DNA from 2 places in the Thioalkalivibrio sp. ALE28 genome. Region 2 is predicted to be linked to the other one. Evidence: predicted binding sites of a transcription regulator. Region 2 holds the regulator's gene; the other holds the start of a gene.
What was found. Region 2 encodes FNR, which switches genes on or off when oxygen is low (the NO sensors DNR and NnrR bind a similar motif). Its sites were predicted from a motif close to TTGATNTANATCAA; they were not measured.
Positions count from the first base shown of each region.

Region 1: the regulator FNR is predicted to act here: its motif matches at 6,645-6,658, upstream of hemN (oxygen-independent coproporphyrinogen III oxidase).

Region 1 is NZ_KB898094.1:250,129-260,673, reverse strand. Features, by position in the region: gene D105_RS0103325 (glutamate synthase-related protein) at 1-599, shown strand, start outside; gene D105_RS0103320 (globin) at 692-1,090, shown strand; gene D105_RS0103315 (YgiQ family radical SAM protein) at 1,223-3,547, shown strand; gene D105_RS0103310 (SDR family NAD(P)-dependent oxidoreductase) at 3,560-4,348, opposite strand; gene hpnE (hydroxysqualene dehydroxylase HpnE) at 4,345-5,691, opposite strand; gene hpnD (presqualene diphosphate synthase HpnD) at 5,696-6,556, opposite strand; gene hemN (oxygen-independent coproporphyrinogen III oxidase) at 6,736-8,124, shown strand; gene hpnC (squalene synthase HpnC) at 8,121-8,990, opposite strand; gene gph (phosphoglycolate phosphatase) at 9,024-9,713, opposite strand; gene ubiG (bifunctional 2-polyprenyl-6-hydroxyphenol methylase/3-demethylubiquinol 3-O-methyltransferase UbiG) at 9,710-10,465, opposite strand; gene D105_RS0103275 (TRZ/ATZ family hydrolase) at 10,480-10,545, opposite strand, start outside.
Region 2 is NZ_KB898102.1:91,640-102,184, forward strand. Features, by position in the region: gene D105_RS0110630 (cob(I)yrinic acid a,c-diamide adenosyltransferase) at 1-315, opposite strand, end outside; gene D105_RS0110635 (TonB-dependent receptor domain-containing protein) at 319-2,190, opposite strand; cobalamin riboswitch at 2,333-2,579, opposite strand; gene D105_RS0110640 (hypothetical protein) at 2,667-4,565, opposite strand; gene D105_RS0110645 (cyclopropane-fatty-acyl-phospholipid synthase family protein) at 4,697-5,935, opposite strand; gene fnr (fumarate/nitrate reduction transcriptional regulator Fnr) at 6,215-6,949, shown strand; gene D105_RS0110655 (DUF2390 domain-containing protein) at 6,942-7,433, shown strand; gene D105_RS0110660 (DUF2058 domain-containing protein) at 7,531-8,100, shown strand; gene D105_RS0110665 (hypothetical protein) at 8,141-8,362, opposite strand; gene D105_RS0110670 (carbamate kinase) at 8,487-9,392, opposite strand; gene dcd (dCTP deaminase) at 9,421-9,987, opposite strand; gene apbC (iron-sulfur cluster carrier protein ApbC) at 10,019-10,545, opposite strand, start outside.

The sequences.
Region 1 (10,545 bases), on a different contig from region 2:
CCGGCGGCGTGCCGGTGGGCTTCAAGCTCTCGGCCAACCACATCGAGGCGGACCTGGCGTTTGCCCTGGAGGCCGGGGCCGATTACCTGATCCTCGACGGCCGCGGAGGTGGCACGGGCGCGGCACCGGCCCTGCTGCGCGACCACATCAGCGTGCCCACCATCCCGGCGCTGGCCCGCGCGCGTCGATTCCTGGACGCGAACGGGGTCTCCGGTCGCGTGACACTGCTGGTGACGGGCGGCTTGCGCACCCCGGCGGACTTCGTGAAGGCCCTCGCGCTGGGGGCCGACGGTATCGCCCTGGCCAATTCGGCGATTCAGGCGGTGGGCTGCGTGGGCGCGCGGATGTGCCACACCAATCAGTGCCCCAGCGGCGTGGCCACGCAGGATCCCGCCCTGCGCGCCCGGCTGGATCCGCAGGAAGGAGCGGAACGTCTGGGTCGGTTTCTGGAGGGCTCCACGGAGTTGATGAAGGTGCTGGCGCGGGCCTGCGGGCATGCCAGCCTGGAGGACTTCGGGCCCAATGACCTGACCACGTTCGATCGCGACCTGGCGCGGCTGGCCGGTATCCAGTACGCGGGTGTGCTCGAAGGCAGTTGATAGCAGATGGTACTGCCCGGAGCTTGATCTGGATCAGCAACCGCCGGAGCAATCCCGTTACACTCGCGCATTTTCGGGACTGGGGGATCTGGATGAGCTACTCCGATGTGCACCAGAGCTACGGGCGTTGCCGGCGGGCCGGCAGCTTCGTGGATCGCTTCTATGAACGCTTTCTCGCGGCGGACGAGCGGGTGGCGCAGGCCTTTGCGACCACGAACTGGTCGCAGCAGAAGCGGGCCCTGGGGCAGGCGGTCTCCACCGCGATCAGCTACGCGGAGGGCGAGGCCTTCGTGGCGCCGACCATGGAAAAGATGGCCGAGGTGCACAGCCGCCATGGCCGGGTGCCGGTCGCGCCGGAGCTGTACGGAGTGTGGCTGGACTGCATGGTGGAGACGGCCCGCGAGGTGGACCCGCGCTGGGACGAATCCCTCGCGCAGCGCTGGCGCGGGGCGCTGAGCCCGGCCATCGACCTGTTCATTGAACGCTACTGACGCCAGGCGCGTACCCGGCGGGGACTGAAGGACGAAGCCCCGCCCGTGGGCATGCCCTGTTGATCTCGGTGTCTCCCGGGCGTGTAATGCGGGGTTTTCCCGTTGCCGGCGCCCGCCGGAAGAAGCCTGGTGATGTCCGCAGCCCCCGAGACCCTGTTTGCCCGCAAGCCCTACTGGGCCAAGCGCTTTGGCACGGCACCGTTCTTGCCGACCACGCGCGAGGAGATGGACGCGCTCGGTTGGGACAGCTGTGACATTGTGCTGGTCACCGGCGATGCCTATGTCGATCACCCGAGCTTCGGTATGGCGATCATCGGGCGGCTGCTGGAGGCGCAGGGGTTCCGGGTCGGCATTCTCGCGCAGCCGGACTGGACGTCGGCCGAGCCCTTCCGCGCCCTGGGGCGACCCAACCTGTTCTTTGGCGTGACCGCCGGGAACATGGACTCGATGGTCAATCACTACACCGCGGAGCGGAAGCTGCGCTCCAACGATGCCTATACCCCGGGGGACGTGCACGGCAAGCGCCCCGACCGGGCGGTGATCGTCTACGCCCAGCGGGCCCGCGAGGCGTACAAGGATGTGCCGGTGGTGGCCGGCGGCATCGAGGCCAGCCTGCGCCGGATCGCGCATTACGACTACTGGCAGGACAAGGTGCGCCGCTCCGTGCTGCTGGATTCGCGCGCGGACATCCTGCTGTTCGGCAATGCCGAGCGGGCCCTGGTGGAGCTCGCGCATCGCGTGGCCGCGGGCGAGCACCCGCGCGAGATCACGGATCTCCGCGGCACCGCCCTCCTGCGTGATTCGGTGCCTGCCGGCTTTGTCGAGCTGGATTCCAGCGAGGTCGATACCCCGGGTCCGGTGGATGCCAACCCCGACCCGTACGCGATGGTGTCGCCCGCGACCTGTGCCGATGCCGAGAGGCAGGACAGCCCGGCGGTAGAGGGCGAACCGGGCGCGAAGGTCGTGCGCTTTCAGCGGCAGATCCCGCGGGGCACGCCGCGCGACCAGACGGTGATCCGCATCCCTGCGTTTGAGCAGGTGAAGGGGGATGCGGTGCTGTATGCCCATGCCTCGCGGGTACTGCATCTGGAGACCAATCCGGGCAACGCGCGGGCGATCGTGCAGCGCCATGGCGACAAGGAGGTCTGGCTCAACCCGCCGCCGATCCCGCTTTCCACCCCCGAGATGGACGCGGTGTTCGACCTGCCCTATGCCCGCGCCCCGCACCCGGCATACGGTGATGCCCGCATCCCGGCCTGGGAGATGATCCGCTTCTCGGTGAACATCATGCGCGGGTGCTTTGGTGGCTGTACCTTCTGTTCGATCACCGAACACGAGGGGCGGATCATCCAGAGCCGCTCGGAGGACAGCGTGCTGCGCGAGATCGAGGAGATCCGCGACAAGGTGGACGGGTTCACGGGTGTGATCTCGGACCTGGGCGGGCCGACGGCCAACATGTACCGCCTGGCCTGCAAGGACCCGAAGATCGAGCAGAGCTGCCGGCGGCTGTCCTGTGTGTACCCGGGTATCTGCAGTAACCTGGATACCGATCACGCCCCGCTCATCCGTCTCTACCGCAAGGCGCGCGCGCTACCGGGGATCAAGAAGATCCTGATCGCCTCGGGGCTGCGCTATGACCTGGCGATCGAGTCCCCGGAGTACGTGAAGGAGCTGGTCACCCACCATGTGGGTGGTTACCTGAAGATTGCGCCGGAACATACGGAAAAGGGCCCATTATCCCGGATGATGAAGCCGGGCATGGGCACCTATGACCGGTTCAAGGCCATGTTCGAGAAATACTCGAAAGCGGCAGGGAAGGAGCAGTACCTGATCCCGTATTTCATTGCCGCGCACCCGGGGACCACCGATCAGGACATGCTGCAACTGGCGCTCTGGCTCAAGCGCAATGATTTTCGCGCCGACCAGGTGCAGGCGTTCCTGCCCAGCCCGATGGCTCTCGCCACGGCCATGTGGCACTCGGGCCGGGATCCGTTGCGTGGCATCCGCCGCAAGGCGAGCGAACGCGTGCCGGTCGCCCGGGGCTTCCGCGCCCGCCGCCTGCACAAGGCCTTTCTGCGCTACCACGACCCGAACAACTGGCCGCTGCTGCGCGATGCCCTGCAGCGCATGGGGAGGGCCGATCTGATCGGGAACGGGAAGCACCATCTGGTGCCGACCTGGCAGCCGGCCGGGACGGGGCAGGGCGCGGCGCGCCCATCCACGGGCGGGCGGATGACCCGCGGCGGGAAGGCTCTGAAAAAGCGTGGCCAGACCTTCCAGACCCAGCACAACGGGGTGGAGGCCGCGGCCCGTCCGGGGGCGAAACCAAAGGCCGGGGCCGCGTCGGCGGGCAAGGCGGGCGGCCGTTCGCCGGCGCCCCACGGTGGCAAGCCGCGGGCTGGTGCCGGGAAGCTCCGCAAGAAGGGGCGCCCGGCCGGCAAGCGGCCGCGCGCCTGACGGCGCAGTGGCTCAGGCCGACGCGTCGGGCGTCGGTACCTGGCCTTCCAGGCTGAGGTTCAGGCCAGTGGTGGTGCGGTCGCCGGGGTCCAGGAAGTACAGGTAGGGGCCCACCACCGCCTCGGGTTCGGGCAGCAGTTCCGCGTTCTCACCCGGATAGTGGCCGGCCCGGAAACGGGTGCGCACGGGACCGGTGTCCACGCCATTGACGTGGATGAAGCGCGGCTCGTTGCGATGCTCATGGGACAGGATGTCGATCAGGGCGTCCTGCGCTGCCTTGGCCATCCCGAAGGCCCCCCAGAAGGCTTTGCGCGCGTTCTGGGTGGAGACCACCAGGCTTCCGGTCGGGCTGGCCTCCAGCAGGGGCAGCACAGCCTGGGTCAGGAAAAACGGGCCGTGCAGGTTGCTGTTGATGACCTTGAACCACAGCTCCGGGTCGTAGCTCTTCATCGGCATCAGGGCCCCGGCCCAGCCGGCGTTCAGCACCAGGCCGTCGAGGCGACCCAGCGAGTCACGGATGTTCTCCGCCAGGTCGCCGTAATCCTTGACCGTAGCCCCCTCGAGATTCAGCGGGTAGATCGCGGGCTGGGGCTGGCCGGCCTGTTCGATCCGGTCGTAGACCGCCTCCAGGCCCTTCAGGTCCTTGTCCAGCAGGACCACCGTGGCGCCGGCGGCGGCGCAGGCCTCGGCGACTGCCCGGCCGATGCCGTCGGCGGCGCCGGTGACGAGGATCACGCGCTGGTCAAAGGCGCCCGGTTCGGGACGGTAGGCGAGGAGGCGAGGGATATCGAGGTCGGTCAAGGATGGTCCTCCAGGAACAGGTGCGCCGATTCTAGTCCAGATTGTATGGCCGCTTCGAGCGTCGACGGCAGTGCGTGGGTCAGGTAATCCCCTGACAGGTAGCAGTCGGGCCAGGGCGTGCGGGGCGGTGGACGGTGCCGATCCAGATCGACCCTGGCGTCCACCGTCGCGCGGCGCTCGCAGACGCAGTGACCGGCTGCGGGCTCCCCCAGCTCGGGAAAGGTCCGTGCCAGCGAGCGGGCGACGGTGCGCCATCGGGCATCCGCCGTCAACGGTTCGAGGTCGTCGGCGGCCGAGATCACGACAGCCAGCCAGTGCGGGGCGCCCGCGACGTGCCGGGGGATCAGCCACTGGCCATGCTGGCCGAGCAGCCCCTGGAGAGGGGGCCGGTCCGTCAACCGCCGCGGGTAGCGCAGGTAGACGGTGCAGATGCTGCGTGCGCCCATGGCCTTGAGCCCCTGATGCGTGGCGCCCCATCGAGCGTCCGCTGGCAACAGGCTGGCGGTGGCGGTGGGCGTGGTGGCCAGGATCAGCGCGCGGGCGTTGCTGGTGTCGCCCTGGCGATCGTGCAGTCGATAAGGGGCATCCGGGCGTGTCGCGTCGCGCTGGATCATCGTGATGCGGCGGCCAAGGTCCACGCGCGCACCCCGGGCCCGAAGCTCGCGGATGGCGGCGTCGGGGAACACCTCGCCCAGGGGCCGCGCAGGGATCAGCAGGCGGGCGGCCTCCGGCCCGTGATTCAGGGCCCGTCGCAGCACGTTCTGGAAGATCCGCGCGGAGGCCAGGCGGGTCGGAGTGTTCATCACCGCCAGGCACAGGGGGTCCCACAGCCGCTCGATCAGGGCTTCCGGCTGGTGGCGGCGCTGCAGCCAGTCGAGTACCGGCAGGTCGTGTCGCAGGGGACGGTGCAGCAGGGCCGCCGCGCCGATCAGGGCGCGCAGCCGGATGCCGGTGGCGTGGCCGGGAAGGGAACGATAGAGGGCCGTGGCCAGGGCCGGCAGCCGGGGCGAGCGGGGCTCGAGCGCGAAGGCCGGGGATGCTGGCCGGCGGTCGGGGTCGAACATCCGCAGGCCGAACGGGACGGCGTGAAAGGCCGAGTCGGGGTCGATACCTACCGCGCGGATCTGTTCCAGGGTCTGCTGACAGGCCCCCACGAGGATGTGCTGGCCGTTGTCCAGTGGGGTGTGGTCCAGCTCGAGGCTGCGGGCGCGCCCGCCGGGGATCCGGCCGGCCTCGATCAGGTGTACGGGCTGTCCGGCGCGAGCCAGGGCGAGGGCTGCGGTCAGGCCGGCCCAGCCCGCGCCGACCACGGCGACAGGGTTCGCGGGAGGGCTGGAGGCCATGGAGTCAGGCCGCGCGGCGGCGATGCTCGCGTTTCAGGCGCCGGGCGGTGCGCCAGGCGATCCAAAGCTTGCGGATCGGGGTCAGACGTACGCGGTGTTCCAGAACACGGAAGCCGTCGTCCTCGATCTCGTCCAGCAGGGTGCGGTAGATCGCCGCCATGATCAGGCCCGGGCGCTGGGGATAGCGGTCGGCAGCGGGGAGGTGTTCCTCGGCACTGTCGTAGTAGCGCCGCGCCCGTTCGGCCTGTTCCGCGAACAGGGCGCGATGACGGTCATCGGTGATGTTGACCTGGAACTCCTCGGGTTTGACCTCGTGCTTGCGCAGCTCGTCGAGCGGGATATAGACGCGGCCGCGCATGGCGTCCTCGTGGACGTCGCGCAGGATGTTGGTGAGCTGCAGGGCCATGCCGAGGTCGTGGGCGTACTTCAGCGTGCGCCGGTCGCTGTAGCCGAAGATGTGGGCGGAGAGGATGCCGACCACGCTGGCGACGCGATAGCAGTACAGCGAAAGGGTGGTGAAATCCGGGTAGCTGTCGTAGTCGAGATCCATCTGCATGCCGTCGATGATCTCGTCGAAATATTCGCGGCCCAGGTCGAAGGCGGCGATGTGGGGCTGCAGTGCCTGGGAGATAGGATGACGGGGTTCGCCCGCGAACAGGCGTTCGATCTCCTGGCGCCACCAGTCCAGCTTGGTCCGGGCGACGCTCTCCTCGCGGACCTCGTCGACGATGTCGTCCACTTCCCGGCAGAAGGCGTACAGCGCTGTGATGGCGCGGCGCCGGTCGGGCTCCAGAAAACGAAAGGCGTAGTAGAAGCTGGAGCCGCTCTGTGCGGCCTTCTCCTCGCAATACTCGTCGGGGGACATGCGCTCTCGCGTGGCGGGTGTCGAACAGGGACGGGAAGGCTAGCACAGGCAGTGCGCGAGGCGGGAGATTGCCCCCGAAGGCGGATTGTTGACCTGTATCAAGCCCGCTACCGGGGCGTGGTCGTAGCCTGTGATGATCCGATGCCTAAAATGGGCGGTACACGCTCGAGGGGGACCCGATGGAGCAGCGCCTGGTATTTGATCCGGAGATCCTGCGTCGCTATGACGTGAGCGGACCTCGCTACACGTCGTATCCCACGGCACCCCAGTTCCACGAGGGTTTCAACGACCGCGCGTATGCCGAGGCGGCGCAGGCCACCAATGGGGCGGACCCGGCGCGTCCGCTGTCGCTTTACGTGCATGTCCCGTTCTGCGACACGGTCTGTTTCTATTGCGCCTGCAACAAGGTCATTACCGGCAACTACCAGCGGGCGCAGCGCTATCTCGCGTATCTGGAACGCGAGGCCGCGCTGCAGGGCGAGCTGTTTGACGCGGAGCGCACGGTGGGGCAGTTGCACTTCGGCGGGGGAACGCCGACCTATCTCGGGGACGAGGACCTGCGATCGGTGATGGCGTTGCTCGGGCGCCACTTCCGTCTCGATGCCAGTGCCGCGCGCGAATTCTCCATTGAGATCGACCCGCGCGCGGTGCGACCCGGGACGATACCGCTGCTGGGCGAACTGGGGTTCAACCGCATCAGCCTCGGGGTGCAGGACTTCGATCCGGATGTGCAGCGGGCGGTCAACCGCATCCAGCCCTTCGAGGTCACCGCGCGCGCCGTCGAGCAGGCCCGGGCCCATGGGTTCGAGTCCACCAACTTCGACCTGATCTACGGGCTTCCGCTGCAGACGGTGGAGACCTACACCCGCACCCTGGAGCGTGCCCTCGAACTGCGCCCGGAACGCCTGGCGATCTACAACTACGCCCATCTGCCACAGATGTTCAAGACGCAGCGCCAGATCCGCGAGGCGGACCTGCCTGATGCGGCGGAAAAGCTCGCGATCCTGGAGACGACCATCGAGCGGCTGACCGCGGCGGGCTACGTCTACATCGGGATGGATCACTTTGCCTTGCCGGACGACGAGCTGGCCGAGGCGCAGCGAGCCGGGACGCTGCAGCGCAACTTCCAGGGCTATTCCACCCGCGCGGAGTACGACCTCGTGGCGCTGGGTCCCACGGCCATCGGGAAGGTCGGCGCGACCTACAGCCAGAACCTGCGCGAGCTGGATGCCTACTACGCCCGCCTGGATGCGGGCCGCCTCCCGGTCTTTCGGGGGCTGGAACTGAGTGCCGACGACCGCCTGCGGCGGGACGTGATCAGCGAGCTGATGTGCCACTCGCGGATCGAGTTTGCCGCGATCGAGGCGCGCCACGGGATCGTGTTCGGCGAGGTCTTCGCGGATGCGCTGGGGCGCCTCGAGGGTATGCAGGACGACGGCTTGGTGCGGATCGAACAGGGCCGGCTGGATGTGCTGCCGCGCGGTCGCCTGCTCCTGCGCAACGTGGCCATGGCATTCGACGCCTATCTGGCGACCGAAGGCCAGCCGCGGTACAGCAAGGTGGTTTAGCGGGCTCGGGGGCGCCGACGCGGGCGCAGGCTGTGGCTCAGGATGATCCAGGCGTCGCGGGTGCGGAGGCGCGGGCGGGCGAAGACGTCCTCCTGCTGGCGCAGGCGCCAGAGGATGCGGGCGCCGCCATTGATGATGGCGCGGATCTCCAGCCCCAGGCGCCCGCGCAGCATCCCGCCCAGGGGTGCGCCGGCCCGCAGCAGGCGGTCGGCGCGGGCGTACTGGAACTGCATCAGGTTGCGCAGCTGGAAGGTGGTCTTTCCGGCCGCGAGCATGGCCTCGGTGACGCCGTACTGGTCCATCTCCTCCTGCGGCAGGTAGATGCGGTTGTTCTCCTCCAGGTCCTGCTGCAGGTCCTGGTAGAAGTTGATCAGTTGCAGGGCCGAGCAGATGGCGTCGGAATGGCCCAGCATTTCCTCGGTCGGGTTCCCGTTCAGATGCAGCAGCAGCCGCCCGACCGGGTTGGCCGAACGCCGGCAGTAGTCCATCACCTCGCCAAAGGTCGCGTAGCGCGTCTGGTCGAGGTCCTGCAGGAAGGCATCGATCAGGTCGGAGAACGGTGCCGCCGGCAGGTGGAAACGGGCGCGGGCATCCGCCAGGGCGATCCATTCGGGATCGTGTTCCGCGGCCGGGTCCTCCAGGACCTGCACGCGTTCCTGCATGGCCAGCAGTGCCTGGCGGCGTTCTTCGACCGGGCGCGGGTCCTCGTCGGCCAGGTCGTCGGCGTCGCGGGCAAAGCAGTAGATCGCCGCCACCGGGTCGCGCAGGCGGCCGGGCAGCAACCAGGAGGCCACAGGGAAGTTCTCGTAGTGCGCCGTGGCACGCTGACGGCAGTGGCGATAGGCCTGGCGGATCCGGGGTTCCATCAACCATCAGCCCCCGCGGGGTGGCGGGCGTGATCAGCCGGCAAGGCTGCGCTCCGGGGCGGGGGCGCCGTTGTACCAGGCCCAGAAATCGTCGGGTTGCTCCAGGGCGCCGTCGGCGCCCCATTGATCCGGCTGCTGGTCCGCGTCGATGTAGCCCCAGTTGGCGATCAGGGTGGGCATGCCGGCGGCGCGTCCGGCCGCGATGTCGCGCTCGGCATCGCCCCAGTAGCAGTGGCGCTCCGGGGGCAGGCCGGTTTGCCGCGCCGCCAGCCACATGGGTTCGGGGTCAGGCTTGCGCTGGGGCAGGGTATCGCCGCTGACAACGGCCGCCATGCGTGCCCGCAGGCCGAGCGCCTCCAGCAGTGGATCGGTGAGCCAGCCCGGCTTGTTGGTGACCACGCCGACGGACCAGCCCCGGGCCTCGCAGCGGTCCAGGAGCTCGGCGAGCCCGGGGAACAGGGTGGTGGCCTGGCACAAGTCGCGGGCGTAGATCTCCAGGTAGCGCTTCTTCAGGTGCTCCGTGAAGGCGGCATCGGCGTCGGGGAAGGCGAGCGCGACGAGGGCCTGCGAGCCGTGGGAGACATGGTTGCGCACCGCCTGGAAAGGGAGTGGCGCGCGGTCGTATTCGGCCATCAGGGTGACCAGCGCCGCATGCATGTCCGGCGCGGTATCCAGCAGCGTCCCGTCGAGGTCGAACAGGAGCGAACCCAGATCGCGCGTCATGCGGTGGTGTCGTCGCCCCGGCGGGCGGCCATGAGGTAGTTCACGTCGGTGCGCCCCACCAGGCGGTAGCGACCGCTGAGCGGCGAATAGGTCAGCCCGGTCATTGCGGTGACCTCGAACCCATGGCGGCGCAGCGCGGCGCCCAGTTCCGAGGGCCGGATGAAGCGGCCGTACTCGTGGGTGCCGGCGGGCAGCATGTTCAGCAGGTATTCGGCCCCGACGATCGCCTCGGCGAAGGCCCGCGGCGTGCGGTTGATCGTGGACAGAAACAGCCAGCCGCCGGGACGCACAAGCTTCACGAGCGCAACAATGACCGCTTCGGGGTCGGGCACGTGTTCCAGCATCTCCAGGCAGGTGACCACGTCGTAGTCGCCGGCGTGGTGTTCGGCATGGGCCTCGGCGGTGGTATGCAGGTAGTGGATCTCCAGCCCCGCTTCGTGGGCGTGCTCGCGGGCAACTTCCAGGTGTTCGGCACCGGCGTCCAGGGCGGTGACGTGCGCGCCGCGCACCGCCATTGCCTCGGACAGGATGCCGGCACCGCAGCCGACGTCCAGCACCTTCTTGCCGGTCAGGTCGGCCTGGGCGTCGATCCACTCCAGGCGCAGCGGATTGATCGCATGCAGCGTGGCGAAGGGGCCGTTGGGGTCCCACCATTCGCGGGCCCGGTGCGTGAACTTGTGGATCTCGGCGCTATCGACGTTTGCGTGCGCCCGGGAGTGGGATTGCGGTTCGGAATGGGACTGGGGGTTCATGGGGTCGGTCTCGCTCAGGCAGTGGGCTGCTGGGTTTCCAGCACCCGGATGCGCCAGTCATCGGCTTCGGCGCGGAGGTC
Region 2 (10,545 bases):
GGCGGGCAGATCGGCGTTGAAGGACTCCAGCTCCACGTCCAGCCGCTCCACGGAAGCCTCCGGGAGGGCCTGATGCCCCGGCACTGCCAGTTCCGCTCCGAGATCAAACAACTCGTGCTGCACCAGAGCCAGCGAGCGACGAACCTCTTCGGGCAGGTCGTGGACCAGGACCCGGCCCACGACACTGTTCAGCTCGTCCACGTCGCCAAAGGCCTCGACGCGGTGGCTGTCCTTGTCCACCCGCGAGCCATCGCCCAGCCCGGTCCGGCCTTCGTCGCCGGTACGCGTTGCGATCTTCGACAGTCGATTACCCATGAATCACCTCTGCTGGTAGCGCAGCTTCACGAACGCGGCCCGGCCGGGGTTGTTATAGCCGCCCTGGGTCTCATAATCCCGATCGAAGACGTTGGTCAAGGAGCCCTCGACCGTCCATTCGGGGTTGAGGGCATACGCCGCGCGCAGGTTCATCGTGCCGTAGCCCGAGAGCCGGTTTGGCTCGCCCGAGAAGTCGTATTCATAGGTCCGACTCCGAGCGAGGACCGTACCACCTACGGAGAAATCGCCGATCTGACGATCTAGATCGAAACGGGCCGAAACCGGCGCCCGCCGCGCGAGTTCATCTCCGGAATCCCGGTCCTCCGCGTCCAACAGGGTCAGCGCAACCCGCGAATTCCACGGCCCGAGGGCATGGCCACCCTCGATTTCCAGCCCGCGAATTCGGGCCTCATCAACGTTTTCGCGCATTGGAAAACCCGTTATAAGGCCATCCACACGCGTTTCGAACACTGCCACATCCACATAGGCAAGGCTGGCTGAATACCTGACCCCAAACTCGAAGGTCTCCGACTCTTCCGGATCGAGGTCGGGGTTCCCGCGGAAACTCATCGGGCCGGAAGAAGGCCAGTAAAGATCATTGAAGGTCGGCGCCTTGAAGGCGGTGCCGTAGCTGGCCCGCAGGCGCAGGGCATCGGTGGCCTGCATGCCCCAGGCGATCTGCCCCGTGGTCTTTGCGCCGAACTGCTCGTTGTCGTCGTAACGCAGCGAAGCTTCCAGGTCGTGGTTGCCAAGTTCGGTGCGCAAGACCGAATACACGCCAACGTTGTAACGCGAGTCCTCGTCATAATCGGTGGTGCCATCAACCTGGTCCTCGTAGGCATCCACTCCGGCCACTAGGTCGGTGCGATCCCCAAGTCGGAGATCGTTGCGCCAGGTCAGCTGATTCCGACGCGTATCGAATCGATCGATGCTTCCACCAAGCACGCCGCCTTCCGTCACATCGTCACTCTCATCCCGTGACTGCCCAAGCGTGACTTCCGAGTCCCAGCGGTCGGTTACCGGAATACGAATACCGGCCCGCAGGGCGGCATGAACAAAATCTGTGTAGGCTCGATCGTACGGTCCGAGGATAAGGGAAGTGGCAGGGTCGAACTCGTCTGCGTCATACTCCGAACGACCTTCCGAGTACAAGAAATTCCCGAAAAGTTCGATTCCGCTGTCCAAACGATGACTTACCTTCCCGGACAGCGAGGTGTTTTTGTAACCGTCAGGGTCATCGTCGCCGACGTCGTCCTGCACGTTGATCCCATCGGTCTCGAAGTGGCTAACCGAGAAACTGTAGTTCGTGTTTTCGGTGCCGCCGGCAACGCCGACTCCGGTCTCCCACGTGTCAAAACTTCCGCCTCCGACAAATGCGTTGACCTTCGGCGGTCCTTCTCGACCTTCTCGGGTAAAGATCTGGGTCACGCCGCCAATGGCATCGGACCCATAAATGGAGGTTCGAGGGCCCCGCACGATCTCCACTCGTTCGATCTCCTCCGGCGGCAGGAACCGCCAACTCGCCCCGCCGGTGGTCGCAGAGCCCATGCGAACTCCATCGATCAAAAGCAGGTGGTGATCAGATTCGGTACCCCTCACGCGCACACTCGACTGTTTACCAAATGGGCCGGCACCACTCACCGATACGCCAGCGCGCCCATCTAAAAGATCGGTGAACTGCTGGGGCTGCAGGCGCTCGATCTCTTCGCGGTCGATGATGGTGACCGAAGCAAGCGTCTCGTCGACGGTCTGCGCGATGCGAGAGGCGGTGACCTGGACGGTTTCCAGGGTCTGCGCGTCGTTGGTATTCGGCGTATCCGCCAGAGCGGGACTGGTGGCCAGCAGGATGGCCGTGGAAAGTGCTGTGCGTTTCATGTCGTCCGTGTCTCCCGGCGAGCCGCCCGCACGCCGTTGATTCGTCGGGATCGCCCGAACAGGGGGAGACAGACACGAGGGGGGATCGGCCACAACCGGCAAGCGGCCAGGCTCGATCATCCGCCTCGCATGCCCGCCGCATGCCGCGCGATCATTCCCTGGCCGGTCTCCGGGCTGACGAGCGTTCCGATGCGGCGCCTTCCCGAACGCATGTTCAGTGGCACTGGCCGCGACCATCAGGGACCGTCGGGCGGTCCCTCGCTCGATCACCGTTGCGGGGGCAGCGTCGGAATCGTCCGCGGGCCTCGAAGACCCGCCCGGACTCACCGAACTTCCCGTTTAACCCGCCAGGTCGAGCCTGGCCGGGCACCGGGGAACGCGGCGAACACTACACAATTGGGCGCAAAATTACCAGCCGGGGGAGATTCGATCTCGCACAACCGGAACCGTCGAACCAGGCCCGTCGCGACGGATCATCAGCGGCGGCGCCGCTCCTCGGCGTGGAGATAGCGGGTCCCGCGCTTCAGCAGCAGGCCCCAGGTCTTGTCCTGCAGCATGGCGTCAAACTCGGGCGACCGCTCGGCGCGCAGTGCCACGGGATGCGACTCGTCGCCGGCATGCGTTGCCAGCATGTCCAGGCGCTCGCGGTTGGCGCCGTACTGCTCGACCAGGAAATCGCGCATGGAATCGCTCAAAGGCAGGTGATAGATACGCGTGAGGCGCATCGCCAGCCATTCGGCCATGCGCCCCAGATCCTGGCGGACCTTGCGCACCATGGCCGAGCCCAGACCCGCCTTGGCATCCGCGCTCATGCCCACATACAGCCCCCCAAGATACGCGGCCGGGTTGGCGTAGATGGCGCGCTGGATGCTCGGGTTGGTGAGGTCCACCAGCGGCTCCAGGATCAGGGCCAGTTGGATGCCGATGCGCTTGGCCGTCTCGGCGTCCAGCGCCGCCCCCCCGAAGTAGAACAGGTCGCCCTCACGCTGGATCTTCAACTCCTTAAGGAAGTTGCAGAAGTCGTTGGCCAGCTTCAGCTTCTGGTCATCGGTCAGCTCGATCAGCTCCTCGCTGACCCGGATACCGCGCACACTGCGCTTGAACCAGCGCTTCTCGCCCCGCTTCTCCACCTGGGCGCGGCGCAGGGCCTCCCAGCGCTCCACCGCATTGGCGTAACGGCTCTGCGCCTGCATCAGCTGGTCGCGCGCCTCGCGCAGGTCCTCGACCCGCCGCAGTGCCAGTCCCAGGAGCTGCCCGTCCGGCGAATGTTCCCCCGGTTCCCGATCCTCCAGAGTGCGCAGTGCCTCCAGGACCTGGCGCCCCAGGTCGGTTACGGGCTCGCGCAGAGCCTGCGGATCCAGCCCCGAGGCATCGCTCTGGGACAGCAGAATACCGAGCGAGCGCAGGCGGCTGACCACCCCGGCCTGCGCCACGCGAAAGCGGTTGCCCTGGGATTCCAGTCGGTCCAGGGCGGCCCCGAGCTGCCAGCCACCGGACCATTCGAAGCTCAGGCGCTTGATCTGGCGCCCGTTCACGAGCTCGAACGCGAGCACGAAGATCGCCTGCACATCGTCGAGGGTGCACCGGGCCAGGTCGTCGGCATCGGCGGCGGAAAACAGGCGGTCCAGGAACTGGTCCACGCGGCGCACGCCATCCTCCTGGGTCGGCGCCACGCCGCGCAGCCGATCGCGCAGCAGGTCGGCGACCTCCGGGGCCTCGTGGTGCAGCTTCTCCAGGGCCGCGAGCCGCGAATCCTCGGTCGCGCCCACCAGATCGCCCACGCGCGAGCGCAGGCCCAGGCGGCGATAGATCTCGATCTGCTCCGCGGCAGCCGCCAGGCTGGTATCGCCGGTCATCTCGCGCACCGCGACGGCCACCCCCTCGGGCGAGATATCCACCTCGTGGAGCAGCACCTCGGCCGCCTTGCGCCGGCGCATGTCCGGTGCGAGCTCGCTCATGGCCAGATCACGGGTCACGAACAGCAGGTCCGGCAGCAGGTCGATCGTGTTGCGCAGCTGGTCGCGCGACTGCTCCTGGCGTTTGCCGCGGGTGGCATCGGCAACAAAGCGCGCCACCAGGCCGATCACCCCGAACAGCAGGGTGTAGACGGCGAAGAAGATGAAGTTCTGTGCCGGGGCGGCGTGCCCGAAACCGAGAAAGTACCCGCCCTGCATGGCCAGGAACGTGACCGGTCCCGCCGCCCACAGCAGCTGGAGGAAATTGAGCGACCAGGGGACGCGCCGCGCGGTGGCCGCCACCTCGGTGATGCGGCTGCGGCCGGCCGCCTCGATCAGGACGTTCTCCTGCGACGGCCCGACGGCCTGCGGGTCTTCCTGACCCGGTGCCTCCCTGCGTTTACGAAAGCGACCGAACACGCGCCCCTGCTCCGGAATGGATGGTCACCGCCGGCATGGCCGCAACGTCCCCATTAGTGTAGGGAAAGTACGTTCGGTTCGCGCGCTCCGGGCCCCGTTTTCGCGCCGTTCCCGGCGCATTCGGCCACCCCTCAGGCCGCGTTGCTGCGCCGTGCCTGGGCCTCGCCGGGCGGGATCGAGACCACCTCGGAGGCATCGTCGCGATAGAGGTAGTCGCGCGTCAACGGCACCGCGTCCTGCTGCTTGGCCATCTGCACGTGGAAGACCACCTGTCCCCACCAGCGGAAGGTCCCCTCGCAACTGGCCAGATAGAACTCCCACATGCGGCAGAAGCGCTCGTCAAAGCGCGTCACGGCCTCGGCTCGGACCTTCTGGAAGCGGCGGTACCACTCAGCCAGTGTCTCGGCATAGTGCAGCCGCCAGAACTCGATGTCCGTGGTGTACAGCGGGGTGGGTTCCAGCGCACTCATCACCTCGGACAGCGCCGGGGTGTACCCGCCCGGAAAGATGTATTTGCTGAGCCACGGGTTGGAGGTGCCCGGCGGCTCCTGCCGCCCGATGGTATGCAGCACGGCGATGCCGTCGGGCGTCAGGAGGTCGTGTACCCGCTGGAAGAACGTACCGTAGTTGGGTGTGCCGACATGCTCGAACATGCCGACGCTGACAATCCGGTCGTACTGGTCCTCGTGCTCGCGGTAGTCCTGGTAGAGAAACCGCACCCGGTCCTCCAGCCCGCGTCGCCCGGCCTCCTCCCGGGCCACCCGCAGCTGCTCCCGGGACAGTGTCACGCCGTCGACCTGCACGTCCGCGTGCTCGGCCAGATGGAAGGCCAGGCCGCCCCAGCCGCAACCGATATCAAGGACCCGCATGCCGGGTTCCAGGCGCAGCTTCCTGCGCAGCATCGCGCACTTGGCCTGCTGCGCTTCCTCCAGCGTCATATCGGGCCGCTCGAAGTAGGCACAACTGTAGAACATGCCCTCGTCCAGGAACTGGCGATAAAGCCACTCGTCGACATCATAATGATGGGCGATGTTCTGATAGCAGCGCGCCACCTTGTTGCCCTGCTCGATCAGCGCCCGGAGCATACGCACCGCCGGATTGACACGCTGCTGGAACATCGGCGCGAAGTTGCGCATAGCCACATCCAGGAACACCTGCAGGCCCTCGGGGCCAGGCGACCACATGCCGTTCATGTAGGTCTCGCCCAGCTGGAACCCCGGATCGCGACCGATCTTGCGCAGCGCCGCCCGGTCATGCAGCTGCATCGTGATCTCCGGCGTACCGCTACCGAAACGCTGCTCGCGGCCATCCGGGTGCCGCAGCACAAAGGTCCCGTAGCGCATGTATTGCTCGAGTAACCGCTCGATCATCTTGACCCCTGTCCTTGTCTCGGCGGCCCGTGCGCAACGCGTGGGTTCCAGGCCGTTGCCGCGCCACCCAATGTAAACTGAGTCTAAATATTGTTATCTCGCGTTGTCCATGCCTGATGCCGCGCGCGGTGAAGTGGGCGGCCGGCGCCGCTTCGAGACCCGTAATAACCCCGACCCGAATCACCTGCATTCCACAGGGACAGTAGCGCATTCCCGAGCGTGATGGCAGACCCCGAAAATCCCTTTCCCCAATTCCGAAAAAACGGCTACCCTGCACTCATGACGCTACGACCCACCCAAGCCTGTCAGCACTGCACCCTGCGCCAGCTCTGCCTGCCGGTCGGCCTGCCGCAGGACGAGCTCTGGCAGCTCGACGAGATCGTCCAGCAGCGCCGGCCGATCGCCAAGGGCGCGGCCCTGTTCACCATGGGGGCCAAGTTCGACGCGCTGTATGCGGTCCGCACGGGGGCGCTGAAGACGGTGCTGATCTCCGATGACGGCACTGAACAGATCACGGGCTTTGCCCTGGCCGGCGACCTCCTGGGACTGGACGCGATCCATTCGGGCAAGCACCCGGTGAGTGCCGTGGCCCTGGAATCCACCAGCGTCTGTGCCGTGCCCTACGGGCATGTCGACGACCTCGCCGGGCGCCTGCCCACGTTCCGCCAGCACATGATGAGCGTGATGAGCCAGGAGCTCGCGCAGGACGAAAGCCTGCATGCGCTGCTTGCCCAGCGCACGGCCGAGCAGCGCCTGGCGACATTCCTCGTGGGGCTGTCGGAACGCCAGCGCACTCGCGGCCTGTCCCCCGAGCGGTTCTACCTGCCGATGTCGCGCGCCGACATCGCCAACCACCTGGGCCTGACCCAGGAGACCATCAGCCGACTGTTCACCCAGCTGCGCAACCAGGGCGTAATCAGCCTGCACACCCGCGACCTCGAGATCCTGGAGCCCGAGAGTCTGCGGAACACCGCCGGGGTGACGTTCACCTCCTCCGCCGCGAGCAGTGCCTGAATCCGGAGGCACCCCGGAGGAGCCGTCGACGGGCTTCGAGGCCTTCTGGAGCTTCGCCGGAACCCTCTGGGCCGCCCCCGATGCACGCGCGCGCCTGCTGCGCTGGCAGGAGGACTTCGGGGTGGATGTGATGCTGGCGCTGTTCGCCCTGTGGTACCCCCGACCGCTGACGACCTCTCAGTGGCAACGGCTCGCGCAAACCGCCCGCCGCTGGCAGACCTCAGCCACCGGACGCATCCGCGCCCTGCGCCGCCAGTTGCACACCCCCGAGCGCGACACGCTCTACCGCGCGGTACTCGCGCTCGAACTCCAGAGCGAGCGCCTGGCGGGCCTGCAACTGCTCGCGCAGGCCCGCCAGCTCTCGACGCCGGATAGCCGGTCCCACGCCGTGAACCACCGGCGCCGACTGCACACGCTGTTCCCCGCATTGCCGGAGGCCGAGATCCGCGACGCGCCACACACTCCGGATCGGTGTTCTCAATAGCGTGTCCACGCAGGGACGTACGTAGCGGCATGCCGGCTGCATGCGCTGGCGGTTCCGGCTATCCTCCCCGGCATACAGACCCTACACGGCAGGATTCATGTCCGACGATCTGCGCACCCAGCTCCTGAAGACGGGGCTGGTGGACGAAAAACAGGTTCGCAAGGCCAAGGCGCAAAAGCATCAGGCGCAAAAGGGCAACGCGAAAAAGAAGAAGGACCGCAAGACCGGCCCCGAGCCGGGCGTGGCCGAGGCGCGCAAGGCCGAGCAGGCCGAACGCTCGCGGCAGAAGAACCGCGAACAGCAGGAGCGTGCCGAACGCCGCGCCCGCCACGCGCAGATCCGCGAGCTGGTCAGCACCCACCTGGCGCCGATCCCCACGGGCGATGCCGCGCTGGACTATCACTTTCAGCAGGGGGGGCAGATCCGTCACCTACCGGTGACAGCGGATCTGCAAAAGCGCCTGGCCGACGGGCGCGCCGCGATTGCGGGGCTGGATATCCGGCCGGAGAAGGGCTTCCGGGTCATCCCGCGGGAGACAGCGGACCGCATCCGCGAGCGCGATCCGGAATGGCCGCTGGTGATTCCGGCCGAGGACGATGCGTCGTCCGAGCCCGACCCGGACGACCCCTACAAGGATTACGTCGTTCCCGATGACCTGATGTGGTGAGGGCACGGGGCACGCATGGGCAGGCGCCCCCGCGAGTCCGTCAGTCCGTGGTGCGCTTCACGTCCGCGGCCGGCATGCCGGACTGCTGCGGACGCCGTGCCTCGTCACTGGACATGTCCTGAGGGGTCAGCCCCCCCTCCCCCAGACTCTGGGGTGCACCCGCCGACTCCTCCTCCGGCGCGCCGTTGCCACAGCCCAGTGCCAGCAGGCCGACGGCGGTCAGTCCGATCACCAGGGGGGTCGCTCGCTGAATCTCTCGCATCGCTATCGCTCTCGGGTGTTTTCAGGTCAAAGCGTGCAAGCCCACGGCCCGTCGCGCAAGCGCCGGCGTGAAGATCACGGGCTTGGCACACGCCCTTGAGACCCGCCTGGCTGCGGATTCGCTGTCAGACGGCCCCGACCGGCAGGATGCGGGTCCCGGCCTGGCTGTCCAGGATATCAGCGGCATGCCCCAGCGCACCGATCCCGACCCGGATGCCGCCTTGCGCCGCGCGCCGCGCCGCCTCCATCTTCGGGCCCATGGAACCCGCGGGGTAGGCCGCCGGCTCCACGGCCGTGACCAGCAGGGCCTTCAAGCGCCGAGCGTCCGGCGTGCCCCAGTCCATATAGACGCCGTCGACATCGGTCAGCATCAGCAGCCAGTCGGCCTCGACATGCGCGGCCAGACGGGCGGCCGTCAGGTCCTTGTCGACCACGGCCTCGATGCCCTGCAGGCGCCCGGCCGCGTCGCGCGCGACTGGCACACCCCCACCCCCGGCGCAGATCGCGACAGCGCCACTATCCACCAGGGAGCGTACCGCCTCCATGCCCAGCAGCCGCTGCGGCTCGGGCGAGGCTACCACGCGCCGCCAACCCTCGCCGTCGGGCGCGATATCCCAACCGCGCTCGTCGGCCAGCGCACGAGCACGGGCCTCATCCCAGGTGGGGCCGATGAATTTCTCCGGATGGCCAAAGGCCGGATCGTTGGGGTCGACCTCGGTCTGCGTCAGCAGGCTCGCCACCCGGTCATGCCCCAGTGCGTTGTGCAGCTCGCGCGCCAGGATGTAGCCGATCATGCCGTGGCTCTCGGCGCCGACAACGTCCAGCGGCCAGGCGATGCGATCGCACTCCGCCTGATTGGCCAGCAGGCCAACCTGCGGCCCGTTCCCGTGGGTGACGACCACCTCGTGCTCGCGCGCCACGGCGGCGATCGCCTCGGCGGCCTGTTGCGCGTTGCGCTGCTGGGCCTCGGCCGAGGGGGTCTCGCCACGTTGCAACAGGGCGTTGCCGCCCAGCGCGATCACGATGCGCATGGCGGTCCTCCGGGGGATTTGGTGGGTGTCAGGTCCGCGGCAGGGTGACGCCGCGCTGCCCCTGGTACTTGCCGCCGCGATCCTTGTAGGACGTCTCGCAGACCTCGTCGGACTGCAGGAACAGCATCTGCGCCACACCCTCGTTGGCGTAGATCTTGGCCGGCAACGGCGTGGTGTTGGAGAACTCCAGCGTCACGTGGCCCTCCCACTCGGGCTCCAGCGGGGTCACGTTCACGATGATGCCGCAGCGGGCATAGGTGGACTTGCCCAGGCAGATGGTCAGCACATCGCGCGGGATACGGAAGTACTCCACCGTGTGCGCCAGGGCAAAGGAGTTGGGCGGGATGATGCAGACATCCGACTGCACATCCACGAAGCTGCCCTCGTCGAAGCCCTTGGGATCGACGATGCTGGAATTGATGTTGGTGAAGATCTTGAAATGATCCGAACAGCGAACGTCGTAGCCGTAGCTGGAGGTGCCGTAGGACACGATCCGCTCCTCGTCGCGGTAGCGGATCTGGCCGGGCTCGAAGGGCTCGATCATGCCCTGCGTCTCGGCCATCTCCCGGATCCAGCGGTCCGACTTGATGCTCATTGGCCCTGTCCCTGGTCGGCGGTTCGCCGGATCAGTTGTTCTGAATCACGATATTGGGGAACTTGCTGCTGTAGTCCTTGGACTGCTCCGCCAGCTTGGCGCCGGTGCGCCGCGCGATTTCGCGATAGATCTCGGTAATGCGGCCATCCGGGTCGGCGATCACGGTGGGCTCGCCGCCATCGGCCTGTTCGCGGATGCGGATGTCCAGCGGCAGGGCGCCCAGCATATCCACCCCGTACTCCTCGGCCATGTTCTCCGCCCCGCCCTGGCCGAAGATGTACTCTTCGTTGCCGCACTTCGAGCAGATGTGGATGCTCATATTCTCGATGATGCCCAGCACTGGCACCTCGACCTTCTCGAACATGCGCAGGCCCTTGCGGGCGTCTAGCAGCGCGATGTCCTGCGGCGTGGTCACGATCACCGCGCCGGACACCGGAATCTTCTGCGACAGCGTCAGCTGGATGTCGCCGGTGCCCGGCGGCAGGTCGATGATCAGGTAGTCCAGATCCTTCCAGTTAGTCTCGTTCAGGAGCTGCTCCAGCGCCTGGGTCACCATCG